2 regions of the Gryllotalpicola daejeonensis genome follow, and region 1 is predicted to be linked to the other one. Evidence: predicted binding sites of a transcription regulator. Region 1 holds the regulator's gene; the other holds the start of a gene.
What was found. The regulator LexA, encoded in region 1, represses DNA repair genes until DNA is damaged. The targets are predictions, from matches to a motif close to TCGAACANNTGTTCGA.
Positions count from the first base shown of each region.

Region 1 (14,733 bases):
CCCGGCGGGCGAAGCGGCCGTCGCCTATCTGCCCGGGGCGGCCCCGAGCGAGCGGGCCCAGGCGGCAGTCGCGGCCGTTCGCTCGGTCGCCGAGGCAGACGCGGCCGCCGCGGCCGAGAAAGACGCCGCAGAGCGCGCTCTCGACAAGGTGCGCGAGAAGGCCGGCAAGCGCGCCACCAATGTGTCCTTGCATCAGCTCGCGCGTCGCGGTATGTCCCGGTGGGAGCTCGAGCAGGTGCTGCGCAAGCGCGAGGTCGACGAGGTGGTCGCAGAGGCCGAGCTCGACCGGCTCGAGAGCGTCGGGCTGCTCGACGACGAGGCCTTGGCCGTCTCGCTCGTCTACGCCGCAAGGGCCCGCAAGGGTCAGGGCAGGCAGGCGATCGAGCACGAGCTGCGCCGGCGCCATATCGATGAAGAGGCGATTCAGACGGCTCTGGCCGACTACGACCAAGAGGAAGAGCTCGACCGGGCGATCGAGATGGCGAAGAAGCGGGTCGCGCAGCTGCACGACCTCGACGACCAGACCGCACAGCGCCGCCTGTATGGCTACCTGCAGCGGCGCGGCTACTCGGGCGAGGCGATCTGCATCGCGGTCGGCGATGCGATGGCAACGAGGCACTGAGTGCCGAGTGTGCGCTCGTCCTCGTCCGGCGTGCGCAGAGCCGACGCGTACGTAGAATTGACGCACCATGAGCACCGTCACCCCCAGCCGTGAGGCGAGCCGGCCCAGCGAAGCGCCGACGCTGATCGCCGAGTCCGACGCCGCCGTCGACCAGGCGGGTCGTCGGCGAACCTACGAAGTGCGCACCTACGGGTGCCAGATGAATGTGCACGACTCCGAGCGTCTTGCGGGCTCTCTCGAGGCGGCCGGTTACGTCCCGGCCGACGGCGCCGAGGCCGACATCGTCGTCATCAACACCTGCGCGGTGCGAGAGAACGCCGACAACAAGCTCTACGGGAACCTCGGTCACCTGGCCTCGGTGAAGCGCCGGCACGCGGGCATGCAGATCGCGGTCGGCGGCTGCCTCGCGCAGAAGGACAAGAACGTCATCCTCGAGAAGGCTCCGTGGGTCGATGTGGTCTTCGGAACGCACAACATGGGCTCGCTGCCGAGCCTGCTCGAGCGGGCCAGACACAACGACGCCGCAGAGATCGAGATCCTCGAGGCGCTCGAGACCTTCCCCTCCACGCTGCCGACGAAGCGGGACTCGAGCTACAGCGGCTGGGTCTCCATCTCCGTCGGCTGCAACAACACCTGCACCTTCTGCATCGTCCCGTCGCTGCGCGGCAAAGAGCGCGACCGCCGCCCCGGCGAGATCCTCGCCGAGATCCAATCGCTCGTCGATCAAGGCGCCATCGAGGTCACGCTGCTCGGGCAGAACGTGAACTCTTACGGTGTCGAGTTCGGCGACCGCCAGGCCTTCGGGAAGCTGCTGCGGGCAGCAGGCGCGATCGAGGGACTCGAGCGCGTGCGCTTCACCAGCCCGCATCCTGCGGCGTTCACCGACGACGTCATCGACGCGATGGCCGAGACGCCGAATGTGATGCCGCAGCTGCACATGCCGCTGCAGTCCGGCTCCGATCGGGTGCTGCGCGCGATGCGCCGCTCCTATCGTTCCGAGAAGTTCCTCGGCATCCTCGACCGCGTGCGCGCGAAGATCCCTAACGCGGCGATCTCGACGGACATCATCGTCGGCTTCCCCGGCGAGACCGAAGAGGACTTCCAAGACACCCTGCGCGTCGTCGAGCAGGCTCGGTTCGCGTCGGCGTTCACCTTCCAGTACTCGATCCGCCCCGGAACCCCGGCCGCCACCATGGGTGACCAGGTGCCGAAGCAGGTCGTGCAGGAGCGCTACGACCGACTCGTCGCTCTGCAGGAGCGCATCTCGCTCGAAGAGAACCAGAAGCAGCTCGGCCGCACGGTCGAGGTTCTGGTCTCCACCGGCGAGGGGAAGAAAGACGGCGAGACGCACCGCATGAGCGGTCGCGCGCAAGACAGCCGCCTCGTGCACTTCGAGGTCCCTGCCGGCTCGCCCGTGCCCCGGCCCGGCGACGTCGTCACCGTCGAGGTGACGCACGCGGCGCCGTTCCACCTGCTGGCAGACTCGCGCGACGGCGCTCCGCTCGCAATCCGGCGCACCCGTGCCGGCGACGCCTGGGACCTGGAGCAGGCGGAGTCCTGCGGCATCCCGAGCGGCCACGGTCACGGTGCCACCGCCGCAGCGGGCTCGGTCTCGCTCGGCATGCCGACACTTCGCCCCCTCGGCGAGACGACCATCTCGGTCGCGACCACGCCGATCTACGACCCGCACGACGAGCTGCGCTGACCGTGAGTACCGCGCCGCTTGTCGTCATCGTCGGCGCGACGGGCACGGGCAAGTCCGAACTCGCCCTGCGCATCGGCGAGCTGCTGCGCGCCCGAGGCGAGGCGGCAGAAATCGTCAACGCCGACGCGATGCAGCTCTATCGCGGCATGGACATCGGCACCGCGAAGGTCCCGGAAGGTGAGCGCCGCGGCATCCCGCATCATCTCCTCGATGTCCTCGACGTCACGGAAGAGGCGAGTGTCGCCGCCTACCAGCGTGACGCGCGTGCGGCGATCGACGACATCGGCGCGCGCGGCGCGGTGCCGATTCTCGTCGGCGGCTCGGGTCTCTATGTCTCGAGCGTCATCTACGACTTCCGGTTTCCCGGTCGTGATCGCGAGCTGCGCGCGCGCCTCGAAGCCGAGCTGGACGAGCTCGGGCCGGGCGCGCTCCACGCTCGGCTCAAGGCCTCCGACCCGGAGACCGCCACGAAGGTCGACCCTGCGAACGGCCGGCGGATCGTGCGAGCCCTCGAGATCCACGAGCTCGCCGAGCGCGGCCACGGAGCCACCCTGCCAGAGTCGCCGCGGCTGTGGCATCCCTCGCTCATCATCGGACTGACGACGCCGCGTGAGATCCTCGTCGGGCGTCTCGACGCACGCGTCACGGCGATGTGGTCGGGCGGGATGCTTGCCGAGGTCGACCGCCTGCGCGCCGCCGGCATCGAGCGGGGCGTCACCGCCTCGCGCGCGATCGGCTACGCACAGGCCCTCGCCCAGCTGCGCGGCGAGCTCGCCGAGCAGGACGCGATCGCGCAGACGCAGGCGCTGACGCGCCGCTACGCCCGTCGCCAGGTCAGCTGGTTCAAGCGCTACGAGCACGTCACGTGGTTCGACACCGAGGCGACGGATGCCACGCACAGGGCGCTCGCCGCCGTCGATAGGCTGGACGAATGGCGGTCAAGCTCCACTTCAGCAAGGGTCACGGCACCGGCAACGACTTCATCCTCTTCGCCGACCCCGACGGCTCTCTCGAGCTGACCGCCGAGCAGATCCGCGCGCTGTGCGACCGGCACTTCGGCATCGGCGCCGACGGCGTGATCCGCGCTGTGCGGTCCGCGAACCTCGACGCAGGGGCCGCGGCCCTCGTCGAGAACCCGGGCGCCGAGTGGTATATGGACTACTACAACGCGGACGGCTCGGTTGCCGAGATGTGCGGCAACGGCGTGCGTGTCTATGCGGAGTTCCTGACCCGCAGCGGTCTCGCCGAGCTCGCCCAGGGCGAGATCCTGCCGATCGGCACGCGCGCAGGCGTGCGCGATGTGCAGCGCTCCGCCCTCGGCTACCAGGTCGACATGGGCCGCTGGTGGCTCGAAGACGATGAGCCGTTGGTCAGCGCCAAAGGCCTCAAGGTGGCCCGCCCGGGCCTCGGCATCGACGTCGGCAACCCGCACGTCGTCGTCGCGCTCTCCGATGACGCAGAGCTCGAGGCGCTCGACCTCGCGTACGTGCCCGTCATCGATCCCGAGCCGGTGAACGGCGCGAACGTCGAGTTCGTCGTGCCGGGGGAGCCGCTCATCAGAGACGGTGTCGGCCACATCAGCATGCGCGTCCACGAACGGGGCGTCGGCGAGACGCTGTCGTGCGGCACGGGCACAGTCGCTGCCGCGCTCGCGATCCGACACTGGGCGGGCGAGCGCGCACCGGACGAGTGGCGCGTTACCATCCCAGGCGGCACGGTGGCCGTGCGCATGTTCCCGACCGAGGAAGACGGCGAGCATGTTTCGCTCTCCGGGCCGGCCGAGCTCGTCTTCGACGGCGAGGTCACCCTCGCCTGAAGCTGAAGCTGAGGCTGAGGCTGAGGCTGAGGCTGAGGCTGAGGCTGAGGCTGAGGCGGCGTCTCAGTCCTGATGCCGGCGCACGCGCAGCACGCGGAAGCCCTTGCTGGTCGCCGCGCGCGTGGTGCCGAACGCCGGCAGCGACGCCTCGAGCCACCGCTGCAGCGAGTCCGAGCCCAGGTTGCGCGCGACCACCAGCCAGGCATCCGACCCGACCTCGAGTCGCGGCAGCCACGTCTGCAGCAGGCTATGCAGCTCGTTCTTGCCCACGCGGATCGGCGGGTTCGACCAGATCGTCATGAAAAACACGTCGGCCGGAACATCCTCAGGGCGCACCGCGTTGACGTTGGTGAGTCCGAGGGTGGCCGCGTTGCGGCTGACGAGATCGAGTGCCCGCTCGTTCACGTCGACGGCCCACACCGTCGCATGCGGGGAGTTGAGCGCGAGTGACAGCGCGATCGGCCCCCAGCCGCAGCCGAGGTCGAGCAGATGACCTCCCGGTGGCGGCTCCGGGGTGTTGCCGAGCAGCACGGCGGTTCCGGTGTCCACATGGTCGGGGCTGAACACCCCGGCGCCGGTCGTCACCGTGAGGTCGCGCCCGGCGAGGCGCACATCGATAGGCCTCAGCTTCGGGTCGCTTCCCGGTGACGCGCTGAAGTAGTGGTCACCGGAAGACATGTCAGAAACGTACAGCACCGACAGAACTAGAGTTAATCCTCAAATATGACCTCAGATCACACCACCTCCTCCGAGAACGACAGCCGCGTCGACGACGACGTCGTTGCTCGCGTTCTCGCGCACGCCGATTCGAAGGCGGCCGGGTATTCCCTGTTCGGCCAGCGCGCGCAGGCGTTGCAGGCGACGACGGATGCCTCACCCTTCGGCGACGCCGACGGCGAGCAGTTCGACCGCGATGAGCGCGCGGCGCTGCGCCGCGTGGGCGGACTCTCGACCGAGCTCGAAGACGTCACCGAGGTCGAATATCGGCAACTGCGCCTCGAGAACGTCGTTCTGATCGGCGTCTACTCGGGCGGCTCGCTCGAAGATGCAGAGAACTCGCTGCGCGAGCTCGCGGCGCTGGCAGAGACGGCCGGGGCGGTTGTGCTCGACGGCCTGCTGCAGCGCCGTCCGCACCCCGACCCCAGCACCTACCTCGGCCGCGGCAAGGCGGAAGAGCTCGCCGCGATCGTCGCGCACCTCGGCGCTGACACGGTGATCGCCGACACCGAGCTCGCGCCGAGCCAGCGTCGTGCGCTCGAAGACGTCGTCAAGGTGAAGGTCATCGACCGCACCGCCGTGATCCTCGACATCTTCAGCCAGCACGCCAAGAGCCGCGAGGGCAAGGCGCAGGTCGAGCTCGCGCAGCTCGAGTACCTGCTGCCCCGTCTGCGCGGGTGGGGCGAGTCCATGAGCCGTCAGGCCGGTGGCCAGGTCGGCGGCGCCGGAAACGGCATGGGGAGCCGCGGCCCCGGTGAGACCAAGATCGAGCTCGATCGCCGCCGCATCCACTCGCGCATGGCGAAGCTGCGCCGTCAGATCAAGGACATGAAGCCGGCCCGTGACGCCAAGCGCGCGAATCGCCGCCGCAACGAGGTGCCATCGGTCGCCATCGCGGGCTACACCAACGCGGGCAAGTCGAGTCTGCTCAACCGCATCACGCGTGCGGGAGTGCTCGTCGAGAACGCCCTCTTCGCGACGCTGGACTCGACGGTGCGCCGCTCGCAGACACTCGACGGCCGACCGTACACGCTGGCCGACACCGTCGGATTCGTGCGCAACCTTCCCCACCAGCTCGTCGAGGCCTTCCGCTCGACGCTCGAGGAGGTTCAGGACTCCGACGTGATCGTGCACGTCGTCGACGCCTCTCACCCCGACCCGGCGAGCCAGCTGCAGACGGTGCGCGACGTCATCGGCGAGGTGGGTGCGCGAGACATCCCCGAGCTCGTGGTGTTCAACAAATCCGATCTGATCGATGACGACACCCGCCTCGTGCTGCGTGGACTCGTGCCCGGCGCCGTCTTCGCGAGCGCCCGCACCGGCGAGGGTATCGACGAGGTGCTCGCCCGCATCGCGTACCTGATTCCCGACCACTCGGTCCCGATCGAGCTGCTCGTCCCCTACGAGCACGGCGAGATCATCGCGGCGCTCCACGATCACGGCCGCGTGACCTCGCAGAGCTACACCGAGCAGGGCACGCGCATCTCGGCGCTCATCGACCCGAGCCGCGTCGCGCCGTTCGAGCCGTATCGCCTCGAGGCGGCTCCGCGCGCATGAGGAAGGTGCCGTTCTCGTTCGAGCTGCATCCCGCCCGCTCCGAGCACATCGCGAAGCAGCTGCCCGACCGCATCGCGCGCCTCGTCGCCGCGGGGCCCGAATTCGTCTCGGTGACCTACGGCGCGGGCGGTTCGTCGCAAGACGCATCGCTGGACGTGCTGAAGCACGTGATCGAGAACCACCCCGGAGTGCGGACCATGGCGCACCTCACCTGCGTCGGGTCGACGGTGCAGCACGCGCACGAAACCGTGCGGACCTTCATGGATGCCGGCGTGCACAGCTTCCTCGCCGTCCGCGGTGATCTGCCCGTCGGCGCACCTGAGGATGCCTTCCCCGGCGACATCCGCACAGCAGCCGAACTCGTCCAGCTGATCCATGCAGTCCAGAACGAGCGCAGGCCGTGGCGCGAGGTCGCGGTTCCGGGCACGCCGGGAATCACGGTCGACCGCGACGGGCGCGAGCGCGCGGCCATCGCCGTCGCCGCGTTCCCGAACGGACACCCGTCCTCCCGCTCCTGGCAGCAGGACATCGACACGCTGCTCGCCAAGCAAGCTGCCGGCGCCAACCTCGCGATCTGCCAGATGATCTTCCACGCCGAGGACTACTTCCGCATGGTCGACGCCGCGCGCGCCGCCGGTGTCGAGCTGCCGATCCTGCCCGCGATCACGCCCGTGACGACACCGGCGGGACTGGCGCGCAATCTCGAGCTCTCGGGCGAGCAAGCACCGGCCGACTTCGCCGTGGCGCTCGAGGTCGAGCCGACCGAGGCCGGTCGGCGCGAGATCGGCATCGACTTCGCCGCGAAGCTCACCGAGCGCCTCATCGAAGGCGGGGCGCCAGGCATCCATCTGTACACGCGGAACATGCACGAGGTACCCCTCGCCGTGCTTGCGCGCGTCGGCCTCATCGACGACGCGCGCTATGCGCAGTTGATCGCGCCCGAGTTCACGAGCGAGGCGCAGGCCATCGTCGGGGAGCCCGCCTCGTAGGCCCCCCGACGTGCTTGAGCGTCAGACCGCGCGCAGAACGGCGACGACCTTGCCGAGGATGACCGCCTCGTCGCCCACGATCGGCTCGAAGGCCGAGTTGCGCGGCAGCAGCCAGGTGTGGCCGTCACGCTGACGGAACACCTTCACCGTGGCCTCGCCCTCGAGCATCGCGGCCACGATCTCGCCGTTCACGGCGTCCTGCTGCTGGCGCACGACCACCCAGTCGCCGTCGCAGATCGCGGCGTCGATCATCGATTCGCCGGCGACCTTGAGCATGAACAGGTCGCCGTTGCCGACGAGGCGGCGGGGGAGGGGGAACACCTCTTCCACCTGCTGGTCGGCGGTGATGGGGATGCCTGCGGCGATGCGCCCGACGAGGGGAACGAGCATCGCGTCGCCGACGGGCGCCTTGGTCTCGAAGTCGTCGGTCTGCTCGGCCGGTGACGGAGGGTCGATGAGGATCTCGAGCGCGCGTGGCCGATTCGGGTCGCGGCGCAGGTAGCCGGAGAGCTCGAGCTGGTTGAGCTGGTGCGTCACGCTCGACAGTGAGGCGAGACCGACCGCGTCGCCGATCTCGCGCATGCTCGGCGGGTAGCCGCGCGCGGCGAGCGACTTCTTGATCACGTCGAGGATCGCGAGCTGCTTGTCGCTGAGGTTCTTGCGGCGGCGGGTACGGCGCTTCGGTGCAGCGCCGGTGTCGGCGCTGACGGCATCTGTGGTCACGTCAAATCCCCAATGTCAGTGGTCGCTGGTTGCATTTCCACCAGTGAGCCACACACTAGCGACAAACCCCCTCTGTGTAGGGGATTTGTTCGAGCGAGTCGCCGAAACCGGTGGATAAGTTCGTGAATCATGCGGGGCTTGCATCAAGTTTAGATCGAAGATAGGTTCGTAAGCGTCCGAAATATCGAACAGGCGTTCCGAACCAGGTGACGAAGGTTGAGGGTTGAGATGAGCAGCTTCACTGTTCACACGTCCGCGAGGGCAGCGTTCAACGTGCGACGGCCCGTCGGCACGCCGGCGCATCCCGGCCCGGCGGTTCGCTCGCGACTCCGTGTGACCCGGCGCGGCAGGCTCGCGCTGGTCGCGCTGGCGTCGGCGCCTCTGCTGGCCGCCGCGCTCTGGTTCGGCGTCAGCACCGGGGCCGCGTCCGCGCAGGCGCCGTCGGCGGCGACCGCACACGGCAGCGTCGAGCACGTCACTGTCGCGCAAGGTGAGTCGCTGTGGCAGATCGCCGAGCGTGTCGCCCCTCACGCCGACCCGCGTGAAGTGATCGACGCAATCGTTGACATGAACGGGCTGCAGAGCACCGTCGTGACGCCCGGCGAATCGCTCGCGATCCCCGCGCAGTACGCGAGGTAGCTCAAGCGGAGGCCTGTCAAGGCGCCGCCTACGATAGAGGCGTGACGTCTCTCTCAGACCTCCCGATCCGTGACGACCTGCGCGGCCGTGAGCCGTATGGCGCGCCGCAGAAGCATGTCAGGGTCGAGCTGAACGTCAACGAGAACACTCACCCCATCCCCGACGACGTGCAGGCCGACGTGCTCGAGCGGCTCGCGAAGGCTGTGAGCGGCGCGAATCGCTACCCCGACCGCGAGTTCGTCGAGCTGCGCGACGCGCTGGCCGGCTATCTGGGCCACGGCCTGACGCGCGACAACCTCTGGGCGGCGAATGGTTCGAACGAGATCCTGCAGCAGCTGCTCCAGGTGTTCGGTGGCCCGGGCCGCACTGTGCTCGGCTTCGCGCCGACATACTCGATGTATCCGCTGCTTGCCTCCGGCACCGGCACCGAGTGGGTCGCGGGCGACCGAGACGCCGATTATGAGCTGTCGGCTGAGCGAGCCGCCGACTGGGTGCGCCGCACTCAGCCTGACGTGGTGATCCTGTGCTCGCCGAACAACCCCACGGGCACGCCTCTGTCTCTCGACGTCGTCGAGGCGGTCTACGAGGTGGCGCCCGGCATCGTGATCGTCGACGAGGCATATGCCGAGTTCTTCCCGGCCGGTGAGCCGAGTGCGCTCACGCTGCTGCCTGGTCGTGAGCGCCTCGTCGTCTCGCGAACGATGAGCAAGGCGTTCGCCTTCGCGGGCGTCCGACTCGGGTACCTCGCGGCAGACCCCGCCATCGCCGACGCGCTCCGCCTCGTCCGGCTGCCGTACCACCTGTCCGCGCTGACGCAGGCGGCGGCGCTTGGGGCGCTCGCCCACGCGCGCGAGATGCTCGCGATGGTCGACGAGATCAAGGTGCAGCGCGACCGCATCGTCACCGAGTTGACGGCGCTCGGGTTCCACCCCTACCGCACGTGGTCCAACTTCGTCCTCTTCGATCGCGTCGCCAACCCGCGCGAGGTGTTCGACGAGCTGCTGGCGGAGGGCATCATCATCCGTGAGATGGGCATCCCGAACAGCCTCCGCGTCTCCGCGGGAACCGAGTCTGAGACGAGCGAGTTCCTCGACGCGATGGCTCGCTACGTCGAGCGTCACGGCAGCCCGCTCGCGGAAACATCCGAGCGCGCCCCAGTAGGCTGAGCGCATGACCGCAGGCCCCCGCACCGCCTCCATCACGCGAGAGACCAGTGAGTCGCGCATCGAGCTGAGCCTCGACCTCGATGGCACCGGGCGCAGCGACATCCAGAGCGCTGTGCCGTTCTACGACCACCTGCTCACGGCCTTCGCCAAGCACTCGCTCACCGACCTCACCGTTCGCGCGACCGGCGACACCCACATCGACGTCCACCACACCGCCGAAGACACCGGCATCGTCCTCGGTCAGGCGATCCGCCAGGCGCTCGGCGACAAGAGCGGCATCAGCCGGTTCGGCGACGCGCTCGTGCCGCTCGATGATGCGCTCGTGCAGGCGGTCGTCGACATCTCCGGCCGGCCCTACCTCGTCCACTCCGGCGAGCCCGCCGGGTTCGAGCTGCACCTCATCGGCGGCCACTTCACGGGCTCGATGGTCAGGCACGTCTTCGAGGCGATCGCTTTCAACGCGGCTCTCACGGTGCACGTGCGCGTGCTCGACGGGCGTGACCCGCACCACATCGCTGAAGCCGAGTTCAAGGCATTCGCCCGCGCTTTCCGCCAGGCGAAGGCCTTCGACGCCGCGGTCAGCGGCATCCCATCCACCAAGGGCGCCCTGTGACCGACGCGCCATCGCGCCCCACGGTCGTGATCCTCGACTACGGCAGCGGCAACGTCCACTCGGCGGCCAAAGCGCTCGAGGCGGCGGGTGCAGCGGTCACGATCACGCGCGACCGCCAGGCCGTGATGGATGCCGACGGGCTGCTGGTCCCCGGCGTCGGTGCCTTCCGCGCCGTCGTCGACCAGCTCAAGTCGGTGCGCGGCGACGAGCTGATCGAGCGCAGGCTGGCGGGTGGCCGCCCCGTACTCGGCATCTGCGTCGGCATGCAGGTCATGTTCGAGCATGGCGACGAGCGCGGCGTCGAGACCGACGGACTGGGGGAGTGGCCCGGCGACGTCACCGAACTCGATGCGCCGGTCCTTCCGCACATCGGCTGGAACGAGGTAGAGGCACCAGAGGGCTCGGTGCTCTTCGATGGGCTCGAGGGGGAGCGGTTCTACTTCGTGCACTCCTACGCCGCCCAGGACTGGCGGCTCGAGACGCAGCCGCCCTTCCCGGCCCCGCGCGTCACCTGGGCCGAGCACGGCGCGCGGTTCATCGCCGCCGTCGAGAACGGGCCGCTCAGCGCCACGCAGTTCCACCCCGAGAAGTCCGGGCAGGCAGGCATCCGTCTGCTCACCAACTGGGTGAACTCGCTGCGCAAGTAATCAGCGCACCGGCGGCCGGCTCGCGCCCCCAACGATCCACACGCATCACAAGAGAGACCCGAATGACTGACGCCACCACCTCGCCCAAGCTCGTCCTTCTGCCCGCAGTCGACGTCGCGGGCGGTCAGGCCGTGCGCCTGACCCAGGGCGAGGCCGGCAGCGAGACCAGCTACGGCAGCCCCATCGACGCGGCGCTCGACTGGGCGCAACAGGGCGCGGAATGGATCCACCTGGTCGACCTCGACGCGGCATTCGGCCGAGGTGAGAACCGGTCGGTCATGCGCGACGTGCTGCGCGAGGTGCAGGGCGTGAAGATCGAGCTCTCGGGCGGCATCCGCGACGACGCGTCGCTCGAGCATGCCCTCGAACTCGGCGCGACGCGCGTGAACCTCGGAACGGCCGCCCTCGAGAACCCCGACTGGGCCGACGCCGTCATCGGGAAGTTCGGCGAGGCGATCGCTGTCGGCCTCGACGTGCGCGGCACGACCCTCGCCGCACGCGGCTGGACCCGCGAGGGCGGCGATGTGTGGGAGGTGCTCTCGCGCCTCGAGGATGCCGGCTGCCGCCGCTACGTCGTCACCGACGTCACCAAAGACGGCACGCTGCGCGGCCCCAACGTCGAGCTGCTCACCGAGCTCGCGGCGAAGACCGACAAGCCGGTCGTGGCCTCGGGCGGCATCTCGAGTCTCGACGACATCGCGGCGCTGCGCGCACTGGTGCCGAACGGCATCGAGGGGGCGATCGTCGGCAAGGCCCTCTATTCGGGCCGCTTCACGCTGACCGAGGCGCTCGGTGTCGCCGGCGCCTGAGTCGCACAACGGCGTCGGCGACGGCCACCATGGCCACCACGGTGGCCGCAACGATCCGGCGCCGACGGATTCCGCGGGCCAGCCGTGGGCCGGCCGCAGCTTCACGCCGAATCCGGCGGCGGCCGATGACGGCTCTGCAGATCCCGCGCTTCTCCATGCGCTGAACGGATTCGCCGCCGGCACAGCCCGCCCGGAAGACGTCGTCGAGGCATTCCGCTCCGCACGCGTGCTCATCCCGCTGCTCGCCCACGCGGGCGAGGTCGGCGTCGCGGCCGACGGTCACCTGGTCGACAAGACGCAGGAGCTCTCGATCGTCACGGTCGCAGGGCCCGACGGCCGCAAGGTCCTGCCTGCCTTCACCTCGGTGCAGACGCTCGCGGCCTGGGATCCCCAGGCACGGCCCGTCCCCGCGGCCGGTCCCCGCGTCGCTCTCGCCGCGGTGAGCGAGCAGACGGAGTTGATCGTCATCGACCCGGCGAGCCCGACCGAGTTCGTGCTGCGTCGGCCCGCCGTCTTCGCCCTCGCCCAAGGCGAACCGTGGCGGTCGCCGGAGCGCGACCCGGCCGTGCGCGCGGCGTTCGAGCGCTCCCGAGCCGATGAGCCCGACGTTCTGGGCCTCGAGCTCATCCCCGGCGACCCGCAGCACCGGATGCGGGCGGCGGAGCTGGCGATCCGGCTGCGGCTGCGTGACGGGCTCGATCAGGCGGCGCTGCAGGCGCTGACCTCGCGGCTGTCGTCTCGCTGGGCGGCCTCGCCGGCGATCGCGACGAGCGTCGATTCGCTCGCCCTTCAGCTGGTTCGGGCCTGACGGCGCGAGCGCGACTGAGCCTTAGTGCGAGCCGTGCCTGCCGCCCGACGAAGGCGGGGCGGTCGGCGTCGCCGAGGCGGTCGGAACAGGCGAGTCGGGCGTCGGCAAATCGCTCACCGCGGGGGAGGTCGGCGAATCATCGACATCCGGCGACGTCGTCGGGGCGGGCGCGGGCGGCACGCTCGGCGCCTTCGTGCGCCCGGACGAGCTCGGTGACGCCGGCGCACCCGTGCCCGACCAGTCGACGTCGGCCAGCGCGGTGCGCGCGAGTGCATGACGCAGCGCGGCACTGCCGCTCGAATCATCGCCGGCCATCTCGACATCGAGGTCGCCTGAGGCGAGGTTCCAGGTGTAGGGCACGGTCACGTGGACCGACGTGACGCCGGGGACGGAAGCAGCGACCTCGACCGCGCGGGAGACCGACTCGACCGTGGAGCGCGCGACCGGCGTGTCGAACGCATTTCGGTATTCGATGACGGATGCCGCGTGCCGCGCGTTCGCCGGCAGGGTGAGCTCGAGGTTCACTCGCCCGTTGCGCAGCTGCTGAGTCATGGCGTAGACGACGTCGGTGCTCTCCGCGGCTGTGGCGTCGGCATCCATTGTCACGGCTACGTCGTAGCTGACGGTCTTCGCGTGCGAGCCGGTGGTGACGGTGCTGCTTGCCGCAGCGACCCCGGGCATCGACTCGAGCGCCGAGACGGTGTGCTGCAGGCTGGCGACCTCGGCGGCAAGCGGCGTGGCGCCGGTGTCGCGCGCGTCGCCACTCTGCAGCTGCGAGGCGGATGCCTGAAGGTAGCGGTGCACGGCGACGCTGCTCAGAACGAGGCCGCCGGCGATGACGAGGGCGACAGAGCAGACGGCCGCACCGAGCCACCCGAGAGCCTGTCGCCTACCCACGTCGATGACGCTAACCGGGTCGTCTGGCAGGAACCCGGACGCGAGCGCCGAAGGACCTAGGTATCGCCGGGGGATCGGCGGCGATCCTCAGATAAGGGGTCAGTTGACCGGGCCGGTCCACTTCTCGCCGGGTCCCTTGCCCGGCTCGTCCGGGAAGGTCGACGCCTCGCGGAAGGCGAGCTGCAGCGTGCGCAGCCCGTCCCGCAGCGGTCGGGCGTGCTGGTCGCCGATATGCGGGGCGGATGCCGTCACGAGACCGGCCAGCGCGTCGATCAGCTTCCGCGCCTCGTCGAGATCGAGGTCCTTCTCGCCGTTCTCGGCGAGACCGAGCTTGACCGCGGCTGCGCTCATCAAGTGAACGGACACCGTGGTGATCAGTTCGGCTGCCGGCACTTCGGCGATGTCTCGCGTGGCATCCTCGAGGTCGCTCATCTTCCTGCTTTCATGCGTGCTTCGTCGGGGCAGCGCCGTCTGGTAGACTCGATCACTGGCTCCGGTGTCTCAGTGCGCCGGAACGAAAGTGGAATCTCTTTCCCACCCGCGTTGACCGCCTCAACAGGTTACCGGGTCGATACCCTCCGCCGGTTCTCCGGTAGGCCGGCTCGCCGGCACAGGGCGCAAGCTCTTGGGGGTGTGCCGAGTGATTGCACGCGCAGGTGCGCGGGCGTCGCGGTGAAAGTCGTTCTCCTCTCGTTGCGCAAGGCAGCCGGAAGTTCTCTAACAGAGGAGCTACGCATCAGCGATCCCCGTACCAATGACCGCATCCGCGTCCCCGAAGTGCGACTCGTCGGCCCCAGTGGCGAGCAGATCGGTGTCGTGAAGATCGAGGTCGCCCTGCGCCTGGCGCAGGAAGCGGACCTCGACCTCGTTGAGGTCGCCCCGAACTCCAAGCCGCCCGTGGTGAAGATCATGGACTACGGCAAGTTCAAGTACGAGGCTGCGCAGAAGGCCAAAGAGGCCAGGCGCAACCAGGCGAACACGATCCTCAAAGAGGTTCGGTTCCGCCTCAAGATCGACAAGCACGA
Region 1 covers NZ_BAABBV010000002.1:16,215-30,947, reverse strand. Annotated here, with positions in the region: gene ABD736_RS13025 (regulatory protein RecX) at 1-622, shown strand, start outside; gene miaB (tRNA (N6-isopentenyl adenosine(37)-C2)-methylthiotransferase MiaB) at 690-2,327, shown strand; gene miaA (tRNA (adenosine(37)-N6)-dimethylallyltransferase MiaA) at 2,330-3,346, shown strand; gene dapF (diaminopimelate epimerase) at 3,259-4,143, shown strand; gene ABD736_RS13005 (class I SAM-dependent methyltransferase) at 4,207-4,821, opposite strand; gene hflX (GTPase HflX) at 4,867-6,417, shown strand; gene ABD736_RS12995 (methylenetetrahydrofolate reductase) at 6,414-7,406, shown strand; gene lexA (transcriptional repressor LexA) at 7,428-8,129, opposite strand; gene ABD736_RS12985 (LysM peptidoglycan-binding domain-containing protein) at 8,358-8,768, shown strand; gene ABD736_RS12980 (histidinol-phosphate transaminase) at 8,810-9,934, shown strand; gene hisB (imidazoleglycerol-phosphate dehydratase HisB) at 9,939-10,547, shown strand; gene hisH (imidazole glycerol phosphate synthase subunit HisH) at 10,544-11,194, shown strand; gene priA (bifunctional 1-(5-phosphoribosyl)-5-((5-phosphoribosylamino)methylideneamino)imidazole-4-carboxamide isomerase/phosphoribosylanthranilate isomerase PriA) at 11,257-12,003, shown strand; gene ABD736_RS12960 (SseB family protein) at 11,987-12,811, shown strand; gene ABD736_RS12955 (hypothetical protein) at 12,833-13,708, opposite strand; gene ABD736_RS12950 (DUF1844 domain-containing protein) at 13,808-14,140, opposite strand; gene infC (translation initiation factor IF-3) at 14,486-14,733, shown strand, end outside.

Region 2 (14,733 bases), on a different contig from region 1:
CGGCGGCGCTTCCGTTCAGGCTGAATGGTGCGATTCATGCACTCAGCCCACCGCGGGCCCTGTTGCAAGGGCGTATGCGGCATTCGATATGCCGGCGATAAGCCGCGGCTGACACCATCGACGTCATGCGAGTGCTGATCGTCGAAGACGAGCCCCTCATGGCCGAGGCTATCCGCGACGGCCTGCGGCTCGAGGCCATCGCGGCGGATATCGCGGGGGACGGCAGCACCGCGCTGGAGTTGCTGAGCATCAACCGGTACGACATCGCGATCCTCGACCGCGACATCCCGGCCCCCTCCGGTGACGAGGTCGCCCGACGCATCGTCGAATCTGGCACGGGAATGCCGATCTTGATGCTGACCGCCGCCGACCGCCTCGACGACAAGGCGTCCGGATTCGAGCTGGGCGCCGACGACTACCTCACCAAGCCTTTCGAGCTGCGCGAGCTGGTGCTGCGGCTGCGGGCACTCGATCGCCGCCGGGCCGAGGCCAGACCACCTGTCCGCGAGCTCGCCGGGCTGCGAGTGGACCCGTTCCGGCGCGAGGTGTACCGCGACGGCAGGTACGTCGCCCTGACGAGGAAGCAGTTCGCGGTGCTCGAAGTCCTCGTCGCCGCCGAGGGTGGCGTGATCAGCGCGGAAGAGCTGCTGGAGCGCGCGTGGGACGAGAACGCCGACCCGTTCACCAACGCCGTGCGCATCACCGTGTCCGCCCTGCGCAAGCGGCTGGGCGAGCCGTGGCTCATCGCGACGGTGCCTGGGGTCGGCTACCGCATCAGCACAGAGGCGGGCGCCCCGGCGGCGCCGAGGCGTCATGCCTAGGCGCCGCGGCGTCAGCGTCCGGCTCAAGCTCACCTTCAGCTACGCCGGATTCCTCATGCTCGCCGGCGCCCTGCTGCTCGCCACGGTCTGGGTGTTCCTGCTGCGATACGTTCCCGACCACGCGATCACGTCGCAGCCCGGGCTCGACGGCCTCGTCCGCTTCTTCCCCGATCGCTCAGATCTGCAGCGCGCATTCGTTCCGCGCGCGGCGGAGGCCATGGCGTTCCTGCTCGTCTTCGGCCTGCTGGGCGGCTGGCTGCTGGCGGGGCGCATGCTCGCGCCGCTCGGACGAATCACCGCGGCCACCCGCCGGGTCGCGAGCGGCTCACTCTCGCACCGCATCGCCATGGAGGGCCGCGACGACGAGTTCCACGAGCTCGCGGACAGCTTCGATGCGATGGTCGATCGCCTCGAGGCGCACGATGCCGAGCAGCAGCGGTTCGCGGCCAATGCCTCACACGAGCTGCGCACGCCGCTGGCGATCACGCAGACGCTGCTCGACGTGGCGCGCAACGATCCGGATGTGGATGTCCGGAGCCTCATCGACCGGCTCCACGAAGTCAACACTCGCGCGATCGAGCTCACCGAAGCGCTGCTCACGCTCAGCCGCGCCGATCAGCGCTCCTTCAGCCGCGAGCGCGTGGACCTGTCGCTGCTTGCTGAGGACGCGGTCGAGGCCCTCGTGCCCCTGGCCGACAAGAGGGGCGTCGCGATCGACAGCGACGGCACTGCCGCCCCCGCATTCGGCTCGCACGCGCTCCTGCTGCAGCTGATGACGAACCTCGTGCACAACGCGATCGTGCACAACATCGCCGAGGGAGGCACAGTTCAGGTCAGCACCGCCGTCGACGGGAACCGCGTCGGGTTCACGGTCGAGAACACGGGGCCCGTGCTCGCCCCTGAGCTCGTCGCCACGTTGACCGAGCCGTTCCGTCGCGGAACCGAGCGCGTCCACAGCGATCACGCGGGTCTCGGGCTCGGCTTGGCGATCGCGAAGAGCATCGTTCACGCGCATGACGGGATGCTGACGCTGACCGCCCGCGCAGAGGGCGGCCTGCGCGCGACGGTGCTGCTGCCGCGCGCACCTTCCGGGACCTGAGGCGTCTCGCCCGCTCAGTTGCCCGGCCGCGGCAGCAGCGTCGATTCGGGCCCGGCGAAGTGACGCAGGTGGCCGGGGTTGTGCGGCCCCATGCGAATGGGCGAGGCGATGAATGCAGCGACGGCAACGGCCACCGCCACGGTGCCCACGAACAGCACCCTTGTCACGAGTGCTGTCGCCCTCCCCGGCAGGCTGCGCCGCAGCAGGGCGATCGCGGCAATCCCGAGCAGGCCACCGACGGTGTTGTCGATCACGTCCGCCGTGTCTGACGCGCCGGTCGCCAAGACGTACTGGCCGATCTCAAGAGCGAGACTCACACCCGCGAAGACACCGGCTGCGCGCCACGACGCCCAGGTGGGGGCGAGAGTCGCGACGTACATGCCGAAGGGGACGAAGATCGCGACGTTCGCGGCGATCTCGCCGACCGGGTTCGCGCCTGCAGTCGCCGTCTGGACGTACGGGACGAGCTTGATGTCGCGCCCCGCGCCGTCCGCCACCCACGGCGACTCGAACTTCCACATCACAAGCCACACGAGCAGCGCGAGATACACGACGAAGAGGATGACGGTGAGCGCAGCGCGGTCGTGCGTGCGAGACGGCAGGCTGTCCGAGAGGCGAGGGGTTGGCATGGTCCCAGTAGAGCCCGCCTCATGTTGTCGTCCCGTATGCCCGTACAGATACGCGGACGATATATGGCCCGGTGCGGCCTCGAAGCGCTGGGCAGATGCGAGAGGCCCGCACCCCGTGACGGGTGCGGGCCTCGTGTCGTTCGAGCAGTCGGACTCGGGCTTCGGGTGCCCTACGCCGCGACGAGCTCGCCCTTGCGCAGCAGGAACGCGGCCGGCTCGCCGAAGCGGTCGGTGCGGATGGTAGCGGCGGCGTCCGCCGCGAGCGCGTGGAAGTCGTCCTCGTCGAGGCGCGACATCGAAACGCGGCGCAGCTCGGCGTCGGCGGCGATGCCGCAGACGGCGAAGACGACGTCAGGAAGCTCGTCGTGTGCGTCGAGGTCGTCGAGGTACGCGATCGGCGCCTCGGCGTGGTCGAGCGGCAGCACGCTCAGCAGCGCCTGAGTCGTTGCTTCAACGCTCTTCTCGCTGAGGTCGATGACGGTGTGGCCTTCGTTGAGGCCGGGCGTACGGACGGGACCGGCCGTCAGCGTGAGCCATTCGCCGGGCTCCATCTCATCGAGAACAGCGAGCAGGGAGCCGGACAGGATCGGGTCGAGGTTTTTGAGCATGAGGGGACACACTTTCGTCGTAACTGACTCCTCCTCAACCCCAGACCAGCGTATAGCGGGCCCCGGCGCGCCGCCGACCACTCGCCTCTCCCCAAAGCGAGGGGGTCCGGCGTCGTCTCGGCTGCGCTTCCCGCGGGTCGTGCAGACCCCTCTGTCGGGCCCCTCTGCGACGATGGTGCGGTGAGCGACCTCAGCCTGCGACGAATGGAGTACTTCGTCGCCGTGGCAGACGAGGAGAACTTCGGCCGTGCGGCGCAACGGCTGCACATCACCCAGCCGGTGCTGAGCCGCCAGATCGCGCAGCTCGAGCGCGAACTCGGCGTGTCGCTCTTCGAGCGCTCCACGCGGGGAACCACACTCACTGAGGCCGGGCGCGGCCTGCTTCCCGACGCGCGCGCGATGCTGCAGGCTGCCGCGGCCATTCAGCGTCGCGCCAGGTATGCGGCGCGCGGCACCCAGCGATTGAGCGTGGGATTCATGCCCGGACTGCTTGCGACGCCGATTCTGCAGGGCCTGCGAGCCGCGTTTCCCGATGTCGAGGTCGACGCCGTGCGTACCGGGTGGGACGACCAGGTCGAGACCGTCCTTGACGGCAGAGTCGACCTCGGGCTGGTGCGGCTTCCCGTCCATGCGCGGGGACTGATTGTGGAGTCGCTGTTCCGGGAACGCCGCCTTGCGGTCCTTCCGGCATCTCATGTGCTGGCGCAGCGCACTGTGGTCACCGTCGACGAACTCGCCGAGCTCGAACTGCTGCAGTCGCCCGACGCCGTTCCGGAGTGGCGACAGGCTCGAGTCCGGCGCGGTCTGCCTGTTGACGCATCCGTCGCCTCTCCGCGAGAAGTCGAGGTGAAGCTCGAGCGGGTCGCGCTGGGGATGGGCGTCGCGGTGCTTCCTGCGTCGACGGCGCGGTTCTACACGCGGCCCGATGTGGTCGCCCGCGAGGTTCAGGGGCTCGCACCGAGCGAGGTCGCCGTCGCCTGGGCTCGTGGGCGGGAATCCCCGATTCTCGCCAAGGCGGTCGAACTCGCTCATGCCCTGCGGGCATCACTGACGACGGAAAGGGTCTTGGACGACGAGAACGTCACGGCCTGAAGCTGAGGCCATGACAGTCAACACCTCATCCCGAATCGTCATCATCGGCGGCACCAGCGGCCTCGGCCTCGCCATCGCGCGACGCGCAGCCGACAGCGGCGCCGCCGTCACCATCGCGTCACGCCGCCCCGATTCGATCGAACGGGCGCTTGCCCAGCTGCCGGCCGGCGTCGTCGGCCGAGCCGTTGACGCGAGCTCGAGCTCGGCGGTCGCCGCCTTCTTCGACGAGGTCGGCGAGTTCGATCACCTGGCCTACACGGCCGCTGAGAACCTCACCGGGCTGCCCCTTGCCGAGTACACGGTCGACCGCGCGCAGGAGTTCTTCGGTCTGCGGCTCTTCCATGCGCTGAATGCGGTCCGGCTCGCCGTGCCTCACCTTTCCACGAAGGGCTCGATCACCCTGATGAGCGGCACCGCTGCCTTCAAGGGTGGGTCGGGGTGGACACTCGGCACCGCTGTTTCCGGTGCGATGGTCTCGGCAGCGCGCAGCCTCGCGGTCGAGCTCGCACCGCTTCGCGTGAACGTGGTGGCACCCGGTGTGGTGCGATCGCCGTTGTGGGCACAGCTCTCAGACGCCGATCGCGAGGGCATGTACGCCGGGCTGGCCGCCTCGCTTCCCCTCGGCCGAGTCGGCGAGCCCGACGACGTTGCCAAGGCCTTCCTCGCGTTGATGGACCAGGACTATGTCACCGGCGCCGTCTCGGTCGTCGACGGCGGGACCCTGGTCGCGTGAGCGACTGAGGCAGGACCCCGACCTCAGACGCCGTGTGCGAGCAGGCTCTCGGCCGTCTCGGCGATGGTGACCTCGATCGGCCGCGGCTTCCAGCCGAGCAGCCGCTCGGCTTTGGCGCCGGTCGCGTAGAAGTTCTTGCCGAGCTGGGGCCGCAGGGCGCGCAGGCCGGGGTTGAAGCGGCTGAGCAGCCGGGCGACGGGAAGCGGCAGCTCGTGCGTCGGGGCCTTGGCCGCGCGGTCGCCGAGCTGCTCGCGCAGGATGCGCGCGACCTCGACGATGCGCATTCCCCGGCCGGTGGCGGCGAGCCAGCGGCCACCGGCCGCGGCCGGGTCGGTCATCGCGCGCACGTGCAGGTCGGCGACGTCGCGCACGTCGACCCAGCTGGTGCCGAACGGCGGGCACGCGGGCAGCTGGCCTTCCAGCATGCCGGTGATGATCCGCAGCGAGGGTGGGTCGTCAGGGCCGAGCACGGGGCCGATGACGGCGGCGGGGTGCACCGCTGCGAGCTCCATCTCGCCGCCCTCCTCGTCAATGAACCTCCACGCCGCCTGCTCAGCCAGCGTCTTGGAGCGCTGATAGGGGGCGAGGTCGGCGACCGCATCCGCCCAGCCCTCATCGCTCTCGAGGTCGGCGCGCACGACGCTGAGACGCGTGTCATCGAACTCGGTGCCGGAGTGGATGGTCTGCCGCAGCCGCGGCTCGCGGGCAAGGCTGCGAACCGTGGTGCGCACGTCGTGGCCGGCGTCGAGCAGGGCGACGATGCACCAGCTGGCGATGAATCCGGTGCCGCCGGTGACGAGTACCTGTGCCATCGTTCGCTCCTCTCTTACAGCGCCATGCCGGGCACGCGACGGCGGATCGCCTCGAGCTCGGCCTCGTCCGACACGCCCTGCCAGTCGTACCGCGGGGTATATGGCGCCTCCAGCGCCCTGAGCTCGTCGTCGCTGAGCACGATGTCGAGCGAGGCGACGGCGTCGTCGATCTGCGCGATCGAGCCTGCGCCCACGAGCGGCGCAGTCACGACGGGCTGGTGCCGCAGCCAGGCGAGCGCGATCTGGGCGCGGCTCACGCCGTGCGCGGCTGCCACGTTCCCGACGGCGTCGATGATCGCGCGGTTGGATGCCTCCTCCGACGGCGCGTAGAGCAGGTCGGCGTACGCCCCATCGGTCTCAGACCGTGCCGTCGACTTCGCGTCATCCCAGGCGCGAGCGAGACGGCCGCGCGCCAGCGGCGACCAGATGATGGTTCCGACGCCCTCGTCGAGGCAGAGCGGGATCATCTCGCGCTCTTCCTCGCGGGCGAGCAGGTTGTAGTGGTCCTGCATCGAGACGAAGCGGGCCCACCCGTGCTGCTTCTGCAGGTTGAGCGCCTTCGCGAACTCCCATGCGTGCATCGACGACGCGCCGAGGTAGCGCACCTTGCCCGCCTTGACGAGGTCGCTGAGCGCCTCGAGCGTCTCCTCCCACGGGGTCGAGTGGTCGTTGCGGTGGATCTGGTACAGGTCGACGTAGTCGGTGCCGAGCCGCGCCAGCGAGTGGTCGACCTCTTGCATGATCGCCTTGCGCGACAGGCCGCGGCCGTTCGGCCCGAGGCGCATCGGGTGGCGCAGCTTGGTCGCGATGACCACCTCGTCGCGGTTCGCGAAGTCCTTCAGCGACCTGCCCAGAATCTCTTCGCTGGAGCCGAGCGAGTACAGGTTCGCGGTGTCGAAGAAGTTGATGCCCGCGTCGAGCGCGTGCTTGATGAGCGGCCGCGCCTCGTCTTCGGGCTTCGACCAGACGGGGTGGCCGCGGTCAGGCTCGCCGTAGGTCATCGCGCCAATTGCGATGGGCGAGACGTCGAGCCCCGTCGTGCCGAGCTTCACATATTGCATGGCGGATGCCTCCAGCTAGACTTAACTTGCGGAGGATGCTCCGCATCTCGAACCAAGTTAGCGGAGGATCCTCCGCATGTCAACAGAGGGCATCATCGACTCATGAGCGACGAGACCCCGGCGAGCTACGGCAGGCAGCGCACGGCGGCCGCGAAGAACCGCACGGCGATCATCGACGCGGCCCACGAGCTGTTCGCGAAGAATCCGCTCGTCCCGCTCAGCGACGTTGCCAAGCGCGCCGGCGTGGGCATCGGCACGCTCTATCGGCACTTCCCGACGCGCGACGACCTGATCCTCGCCGCCTATCGGCACGACATCGAGCGCATGACTGCCTCCGCCGACGAGGTGCTGCAGCGGCAGGCATCCGCCAAGGCCGCGTTCATCGAGTGGTTCGAGACGCTCGCCGGCTACATCCGCGTCAAGCACGGCCTCGGCGACGCCCTGCATTCCGCCGCCGCGCAGCAGGTCGTCGCCGAGTCGTGGGGGCCCACCGCCGCGGCGGTGGCGAAGCTGCTCGACGCATGCGTTGCAGAAGGCACCGTCGCCCCAGGCCACGACCCGGTCGACGTCATCATGCTGATGAGCTTCCTGTGGCGCGTCGCCCCGACGGACGAGGGCGTCGCCCAGGGCCGCCGCATCATCTCGACCGTCTTCAACGGGCTGAGCTCGCCGGCGTGAAACCGCCTGAGGGCGGCAGCTGAGACCGGGTCGGGCAGGGCACCAGCCGTGCGCTCGGGGAACTCGGGAAGAGGGGACGCTTCTACCCCAGTACGGGGGAAAGGGGAGCCCTCCCCATCGCTTTCGGGAGCGCTTCGCCCGAAAGTAGACGAGCGTGCAGTCGCACCTGCCGCATGTCGCACAGCATCTGGGGGGAACCGTGTCCGACGAGACATCCGATCACACAACGCAGCCGAGCGAGCCTGCCGCGCAGACGAGGCCGAACCCGATCGTCGTGCCGCCGCAGCCAGAGTTCGAGGCGCCGACGCCCATGCAGGCGGCCACGCAGCAGCCGCAGTTCGCGGCGCCGCAGCAGCCCTACGCGCCGTCGGCGCCGGAACCGGAACCTGCACCTGCACCTGCGACGACCCCGGCCGTTGCCGAGCTGCGCGCTCGCGGCGCCGCCCTGCTCGGCGGTGCACCGCGCTTCATCACCGGTCGCTATGTCGTCGGGGCGGTCAGCCACCTCGGCGTCGCGGTCGTCACGACGCTCATCGTCACCTTCATCACGATCCTGCTGCTGATCATCGACCTCGCCCGCCTCTCACTCGGCGCGGCCGACGGAAGCGATGACACGGCGGGGGCGGCCGGCTCGAGCGACTCGCCGATCGGGCCGTTCACCGCGTTCCGTCTGCTGTTCGGCTGGATCATCTCGCTCACCTTCGGCGGCAATGTGCACGGGCGCGGCAGCCTCGCGTTCGGCGACACCTCTCTCGAACTCGGCCTCACGCTGCACGGCGCACCGGTGCTGCTGACGGCGGCGATCGCGGTGCTGACCGTCTGGGCAGGCATCCGTATCGAAAGGCTCACGCCCACCCCCTCATGGCTGTGGCGCGTCATCGCAGGCGCCGCGACGGGGCTCGTCGCCTCCGGCATCCTCTCGACCCTCGCCGCGACGCTCGGGCACGGCGGCATCGACCGCTCGAGCGAGCTCGACGCCACGCTCAAGTTCGGTGCAGGCGGCCCCGGCGTGTTCTTCACCGGATGGCTCGTGCTCGGCCTCGCCGCGATCATCGGGCGCCAGGTCGGCGCGTGGGGCGGCTGGCACGCGATCGTGACGCGTGCGCCTGCCGTCGTGCGCGACCTCACGATCTGGGGCAGCGCGCTCGCGGTCGTCTTCGGCATCGCGGGCCTCGTGCTCGCCGTGATCTTCGGCGCGACGGAGCACCAGTTCCTCAACGTGCTGCTCACCTTCCCGCTCTGGGTCGGGCAACTGATCGTCTGGCTGGTCACGATCGGCCACTTCGGCTCCCTCACCGCCTCGGCCGGCGGCCTCGAGAGCGCACTCGACAGCATCAGCGGCACGGGCGCGGGCAGCATCACACCGGCCGCCTCCGCCCAGCACCTCAACGTGTTCAGCGCGACCGGCGACGGCGGCGGGCTGATCTGGATCGTCTTCGCCCTCGCCGTGCTCACCGTGCTGTGGGCGGGTCTGCGCATCGGCGTCGCACGCGCGCAGCGCCCCACCGGCTACGTGCAGCGCGGGCTGCTCGTCGTGCTGGCCGCGGTCATCGCACTTGTCATCCCGGTGCTGCTCACCGACGTCCGCATCGGCGTGGCGGGCGGCTCCGGCGTGCTCGGAACCGCCGTTCACGGCTCTGTTGTGAACGCCGGCTGGGCCTTCCTGGTGTTCGCGGTCGCCGCCGTGCTCATCGATGTCGTCGCGACCTATCTGACGCCGCTTGTCGCCGCGGCGCTGCCGGGCGTGATCTCGGCCGTCGGCTTCGGGGTGCTGCGCAATGCGGACGGCACGGCCGTGCCGATGACGCCCGCCGCCAAGAAGGCCAGCATCTGGGCCGGAGTCGGGGTCGGGGGTCTCGCTGTTCTGGCCGTGCTTTTCTTCGGCGCCGTCTCGGTGCTCAACAGCACTGTCTTCACGCCGCAGAAGCCGGTGGCGGCCTACCTCGACCTGATCGCGAAGGGCGACGTGAAGGATGCCGCGGCCGCGCAGTCCGACGGTGACGCGGCCCGCGTCAAGGCTACGCAGGTCGGCACCGACGATGTGACCGCGACGGCGAAGCCGACGAAGACGATCAGTCACGTGAAGGTGCTCTCGACCAAGCGAGAGTCGGACTACGCCGAGGTGAAGGTCTCGTACCAGCTCGAGGGGAAGACCTACACCGACACCGTCGAGGCCGGCAAGAAGGGCGGCGGGCTGTTCGACCACTGGGTCATCAGCGAGCCGCTGACGAGTCAGGTCGAGATCGACAGCGGCACTGACGACTCTGCCGAGGCGACGCTGGGCGGGGCATCCGTCAACGTCAAATACGGCGAGGCGCGGTTCACCGTCTTCCCCGGCGTCTATTCGGTCGCCGGCAAGGGCAGCACGCTGCTGACCTCGAAGCCCGTCGAGGTCGAGGCGGGGAAGGACGGCGGCAAGGCGACGCTCAACTGGTCGTACACGCAGGCTGCGACCGAGCAGCTGCAGACCGCGGTGAATCAGTGGATCACCGAGAACTGCATGAGCAGCGACTCGTTCGACTGCTACCTCGAGTCGGAGGCGGAAGAGGGCGATTTCTACTCCGAGTACGACGACGTCTGGAAGAACGCCGCCTTCCCCGTCGTCACCCTCGACGCCGACGGCACGTTCACCACGGCGACGCCCGGCTCTGCGACGGTGACCTGGCACGACCTCGACTTCACGTCAGACGCCGAGACGACCAAGAGCGCGAAAGAGCAGTACTTCGTCGACGGCGAGTTCACCGTCTCGGGCGACACGATCAAGCTGAAGGCGGCCGAGGCGTCGACGAACGAGTCGGAGCTGTACTACCAGGCGCAGAAGCAGAGCTCGGGCAGCTGATTCAGGCCCACTTGGTGTCGGAGGTGGGCCGTAGCGTCTGTGGATGAGAGCGGGGATATCTCGGGGCCCGTGCATGGGTTGTGGAATCTTTGTTCGATTTCATTGTGGCCTCTTCGTTGATTGTGGCGTATTCTTGTTCGCATGACCACGATCGGCGCGAACGCCCGCACGGCCCTGGCGGGCCTGGCGGGGCTGCTGCCGGTCGACCCCTGCGCGCTGTCCGACCAGCAGGTCGTCGACTTCCTCGGCCGGGTCAGTGAGGTCAAGCGCCAAGTCGAGGCGCTCGAGCTGGCGGGGGTGGCGGAGCTGAACCGGCGCTCGGACCCCGAGCCCGGCGGCGACTCGCTGGCCAAGCGGCTCGGGCACAAGACCACCGCCCACGCGGTGGAGGCGATGACCGGGGCTTCGGGCAGATCCGCCAGGCGGCTGGTCGCCGACCTCGACGACCTCGCGAAGCTGCCCGCTGTGGAGGCGGCGGTGCTCGGCGGGCGCATCGGGCGCAAAAGCGCCCAGGCCATCGCCGGCGAGCTGAAGAAGGCCGCCGACGGGGCGAGCCCCGTCGAGGTCGCAGCCGTCGAGGCCGAGCTGGTCGAGCTCGCCGTCACTGCGTCGGCCGACCGGGTGCGCGAAGAAGCGCAGAGGCGTGCCGCCGCGCTCACCCCCGAGATCGTCGAGCAGCGGGCGGCGGCCGCGCACGAGAAGCGGTTCTTCTGGATCGGCAAAGAAGAAGACGGTCTCGCCCGCGTCTCCGGCGCCCTGCCCGTCGAATACGCCGCCACCCTGCGCACCGTCCTCGACGGCTACGCCAGCCCGAAACGCAAGGTCACGTTCGAAGCGTCCGCGCAGGGCCCGGTCGATCCGCGCACCATCGGCCAGAGATACGCCGACGGGCTGCGCGACGTCTTCGCCGCCCACGCCCGCCTGGCCGACACCCTCGAGGTCGGCGGCGACCACCCCACCGTGTGGGTCACCACCACCGAGAAGGAACTCGCCGCCGGCGAAGGCCTCGCCTTCCTCGCCGGCGCCGCCGAACCCACCAGCGTGCGCATCGCCCGCAAGATGGTCTGCAGCGGCGGTCTTCAGGAAGTCGTCCTGACCGAGACCGGCGCATTCCTGCGCCTCGGGCGCACCAAACGCGGCTTCAACCGCAGACAGCGGCGCGCCATGGTCGCCCGCGACGGCGGCCAGTGCATCATCCCCGGCTGCACCGTCCCCGCCTACCGCTGCGAAGCTCACCACGTGCTCAGCTGGCTCGACGGCGGCCCCACCGACATCGACAACGGGGTACTCCTGTGCCCCTTCCACCACGACCAGGTCGAACACGGCACCTGGCAGATCCGCATGACCGGCGGCAGACCACAGGTCCGACACAGCTACGGCAGCAACACCACCCAATGGCAGACCATCGGACCCAACCGAGGTGCCGCCTCCACCCCCGAGACCCCGTAATCTGCGCCACAACCCGCGACGCCCCCACAGCCACTGCCACTGCCACTGCCACTGCCGCTGAAACCCTGAACCCGACCGCGGGGCAGAACTCTGCCCACCGCCGGACGTCGTTGCTTCAGCCTGGCGCCGCCAGCCCCATGCCGCCAGCCTCGATGCTCGAGCCCCCGGGCTGACGCCGCGGGTCTGACATCAGAGGTGGGCTACTCGTCGAAGTCGGTCGAGACGGTGACGTGCTCCCAGGCGTCGATCTCGGCGAGCTGGGCGGCGAGCTCGTCGTGCGTGCGGCGCAGCGCGTCGGGCCCGAGCAGCAGGCGCAGCGGCGGCTCGGGCGCGCCCACCACGTCGATGACCGCCTGCGCGAGCTTCGCCGGGTCACCGGGCTCTGTGCCGACAAGCGCAGGGTTCTTGCGGCGCGTGCCCGCCGTCGAGGCGTAATCCGGCAGCGCTTCGGCCGACTGCCCGAGTGAGCGCCCGGCGAAGTCGGTGCGGAACTGCCCCGGCTCGACCACGATGACCTTGATGCCGAGCGGTGCGAGCTCCTGACGCAGTGACCCCGACAGCCCCTCGACCGCGAACTTCGACGCCGAGTAATAGCCGGAGCCGACGGGCGAGGTGCGCCCCGCGATCGACGAGAAGTTCACGATGACGCCAGAACGCCGCGACCGCATGCCGGGAAGAACCTGCTTCGTGACATCCACCAGCCCGAAGAAGTTGGTCTCGAAAAGCTCGCGCACCGCGGCATCCTCGCCCTCTTCGACGGCCGCGCGATACCCGTGACCCGCGTTGTTGACGAGCACGTCGATCGACCCGAAGCGCTGCTCCGCCTGCGTGACGGCGGCAACCACCTGCTCGTGATCGGTCACGTCGAGGGGCAGAGCGAGAGCGGCCTGGGGATGCTTCGCCGCGAGCTCGGCGACCGAGTCGGCGTTCCGCGCGGTCACCACCGCGTTGTCGCCGCGAGCGAGAACGGCCTCGGCGAGCGCGCGCCCGAAGCCCGTTGAGCAGCCGGTGATGAACCACGTCGTCATGACTCGATCTTCGCGGAAATGCGCCAGGGACGCGGCGGCAGGATTCGAACCTGCGTCAGACGGAGTATGAAACCGTTTCCTTCGACCACTTGGATACGCCGCGATGCCCCACACCGTAGGCAGCCGAGTGGCGCCGGGGCCAGCGGTGTTGCGCCCCCTTACGCCGCGTTACAGTCATGACATCGCGATGAACGCCCCCGCCCCCGCTGCCCGCACGTTGGCCTTCCTGCTGGTCGCGATCGCGGGCGCGCTCTGGGGCACGGGCGGCCTCGCCGCGAGCTTCGCGGCCGAGCACAGCGCCCTGTCGTGGCCGGCGCTCTCCGCGATCCGGCTCGTCGCCGGCGGCCTGCTGATGGTCGCCCTCACCGCCGCGACGGGCGAGCTGCGACGCATCCCCCGCACCCCCGAAGCCCTGCGCCACATCGCGCTGACCGCGGTGCTCTCCGCGATCTATCAGGGCGCGTACTTCCAATCGCTCGCGCTCGTCGGCGTCGCCGTCGCGACCGTGATCGCACTCGGCTCGGCGCCCGTCGCCGTCGCGCTGGCGGGCGCGATCAGAGATCGCCGCATGCCGTCGTGGGCCGTCATCGTCGCGCTCGTCGCCGCCGTCATCGGGCTGATTCTGGTGTCGGATGCCCCGGCTGCGGCGATCTCGCCGGGCAAGACCGCCCTCGGCGTGCTGCTCGCGCTCGTGGCGGGGCTGTCGTTCGCGGGCACGACGGTGGTGAACCGCCGCGCGGTTCCGGGGCTCGCCCCTGCGGCGCTGATCGCGACCTCGTTCACCTTGGCCGGGCTGTTGGTCGCGATCGCGGGCCTGTTCACCGGGTTCGACGTCGCCTCGACCGATGCCGCGGGCTGGGGCTGGATCGCCTTCCTGGCCGTGGTGCCGACCGTGCTCGCCTACCTCGCGTTCTTCGGCGGGCTGCACCGCGGGGTGCCGTCGACCAGCGCGGCGATCCTGTCTCTCATCGAGCCGGTGACGGCGACCGTTCTTGCGGTCAGCGTGCTGCGCGAGCCGCTGACGCTTGCGGCATCCGCCGGCATCGTTTTGCTTCTGCTCGCCGTCGTCCTCGTGCGCCCGCCGCGCAATCCGGGCATCTGACAGTCACATAGGGCAACACAGTCACACAGGGCAACACTGTTTGGCACAGACCGTGTGGAGCAAACAGGCTGAGAATGGCAGGCAGGGCGCGCCGAGCATGACGTGCCGCGCGAATCGCGCAGAAGGAGGGCCACGTGGCGGGAACGGAACGTCTCCACCGACTTGAGAACGACGACCAGACGAGTGCCCTCGGGGGCCTCTCTGCCGACGAGTTCAAGCTCGCCTTCCGGCACCACCCTGCCGGGGTTGCGCTGATCACCGCCGACGCGGGTGACGGGCCGGTCGCCATGACGGCGACCTCGGTGTTCTCGGTGAGCGCCGAACCTCCCCTGCTCGTGTTCTCGATCTCCGACCAGTCGTCGGCCTCCGCGACGATCACCAAGGCAGACACCCTGATCGTCCACCTCCTCTCGGCCGACCAGCTCGACCTCGCCAAGCTCGGTGCAACGAGCGGCATCGACCGCTTCGCCGACACCTCGCAGTGGGACCGTCTGATCACCGGCGAGCCGTACTTCCCCGCCGTGCGCACCTGGATCCGCGGCCGGGTCATCGACCGCATGCGCGCCGGCTCGTCGACGGTCGTCGCCGTGCACGCGCTGCAGGCGCGCCTGCCCGAGACCGATGCTGCAGAGGCCGCCGCGCCGCTCGTCTACTACAGCCGCACCTGGCACGGCCTCGGCGCGCACTCGGAGATCGGCCGGCAGTGAGCCTGCGCCGGCTCGGCTTTCTCACCATCGGGCTGTTCGACCCCGAGCGCCCGCGCAACGGCCACGAGTCGACGC
Region 2 covers NZ_BAABBV010000001.1:2,039,817-2,054,549, forward strand. Annotated here, with positions in the region: gene ABD736_RS09925 (D-alanyl-D-alanine carboxypeptidase family protein) at 1-38, opposite strand, end outside; gene ABD736_RS09930 (response regulator transcription factor) at 126-821, shown strand; gene ABD736_RS09935 (sensor histidine kinase) at 814-1,920, shown strand; gene ABD736_RS09940 (VanZ family protein) at 1,935-2,549, opposite strand; gene ABD736_RS09945 (RbsD/FucU domain-containing protein) at 2,720-3,157, opposite strand; gene ABD736_RS09950 (LysR family transcriptional regulator) at 3,338-4,249, shown strand; gene ABD736_RS09955 (SDR family oxidoreductase) at 4,260-4,982, shown strand; gene ABD736_RS09960 (NAD-dependent epimerase/dehydratase family protein) at 5,006-5,794, opposite strand; gene ABD736_RS09965 (aldo/keto reductase) at 5,809-6,855, opposite strand; gene ABD736_RS09970 (TetR/AcrR family transcriptional regulator) at 6,958-7,533, shown strand; gene ABD736_RS09975 (hypothetical protein) at 7,733-10,372, shown strand; gene ABD736_RS09980 (HNH endonuclease signature motif containing protein) at 10,514-11,821, shown strand; gene ABD736_RS09985 (oxidoreductase) at 12,022-12,849, opposite strand; tRNA gene ABD736_RS09990 (tRNA-Met) at 12,879-12,952, opposite strand; gene ABD736_RS09995 (DMT family transporter) at 13,037-13,951, shown strand; gene ABD736_RS10000 (flavin reductase family protein) at 14,086-14,658, shown strand; gene ABD736_RS10005 (LLM class flavin-dependent oxidoreductase) at 14,655-14,733, shown strand, end outside.
Region 2: a site for LexA is predicted at 10,454-10,469, ahead of ABD736_RS09980 (HNH endonuclease signature motif containing protein). Genes of this name have one in related genera too.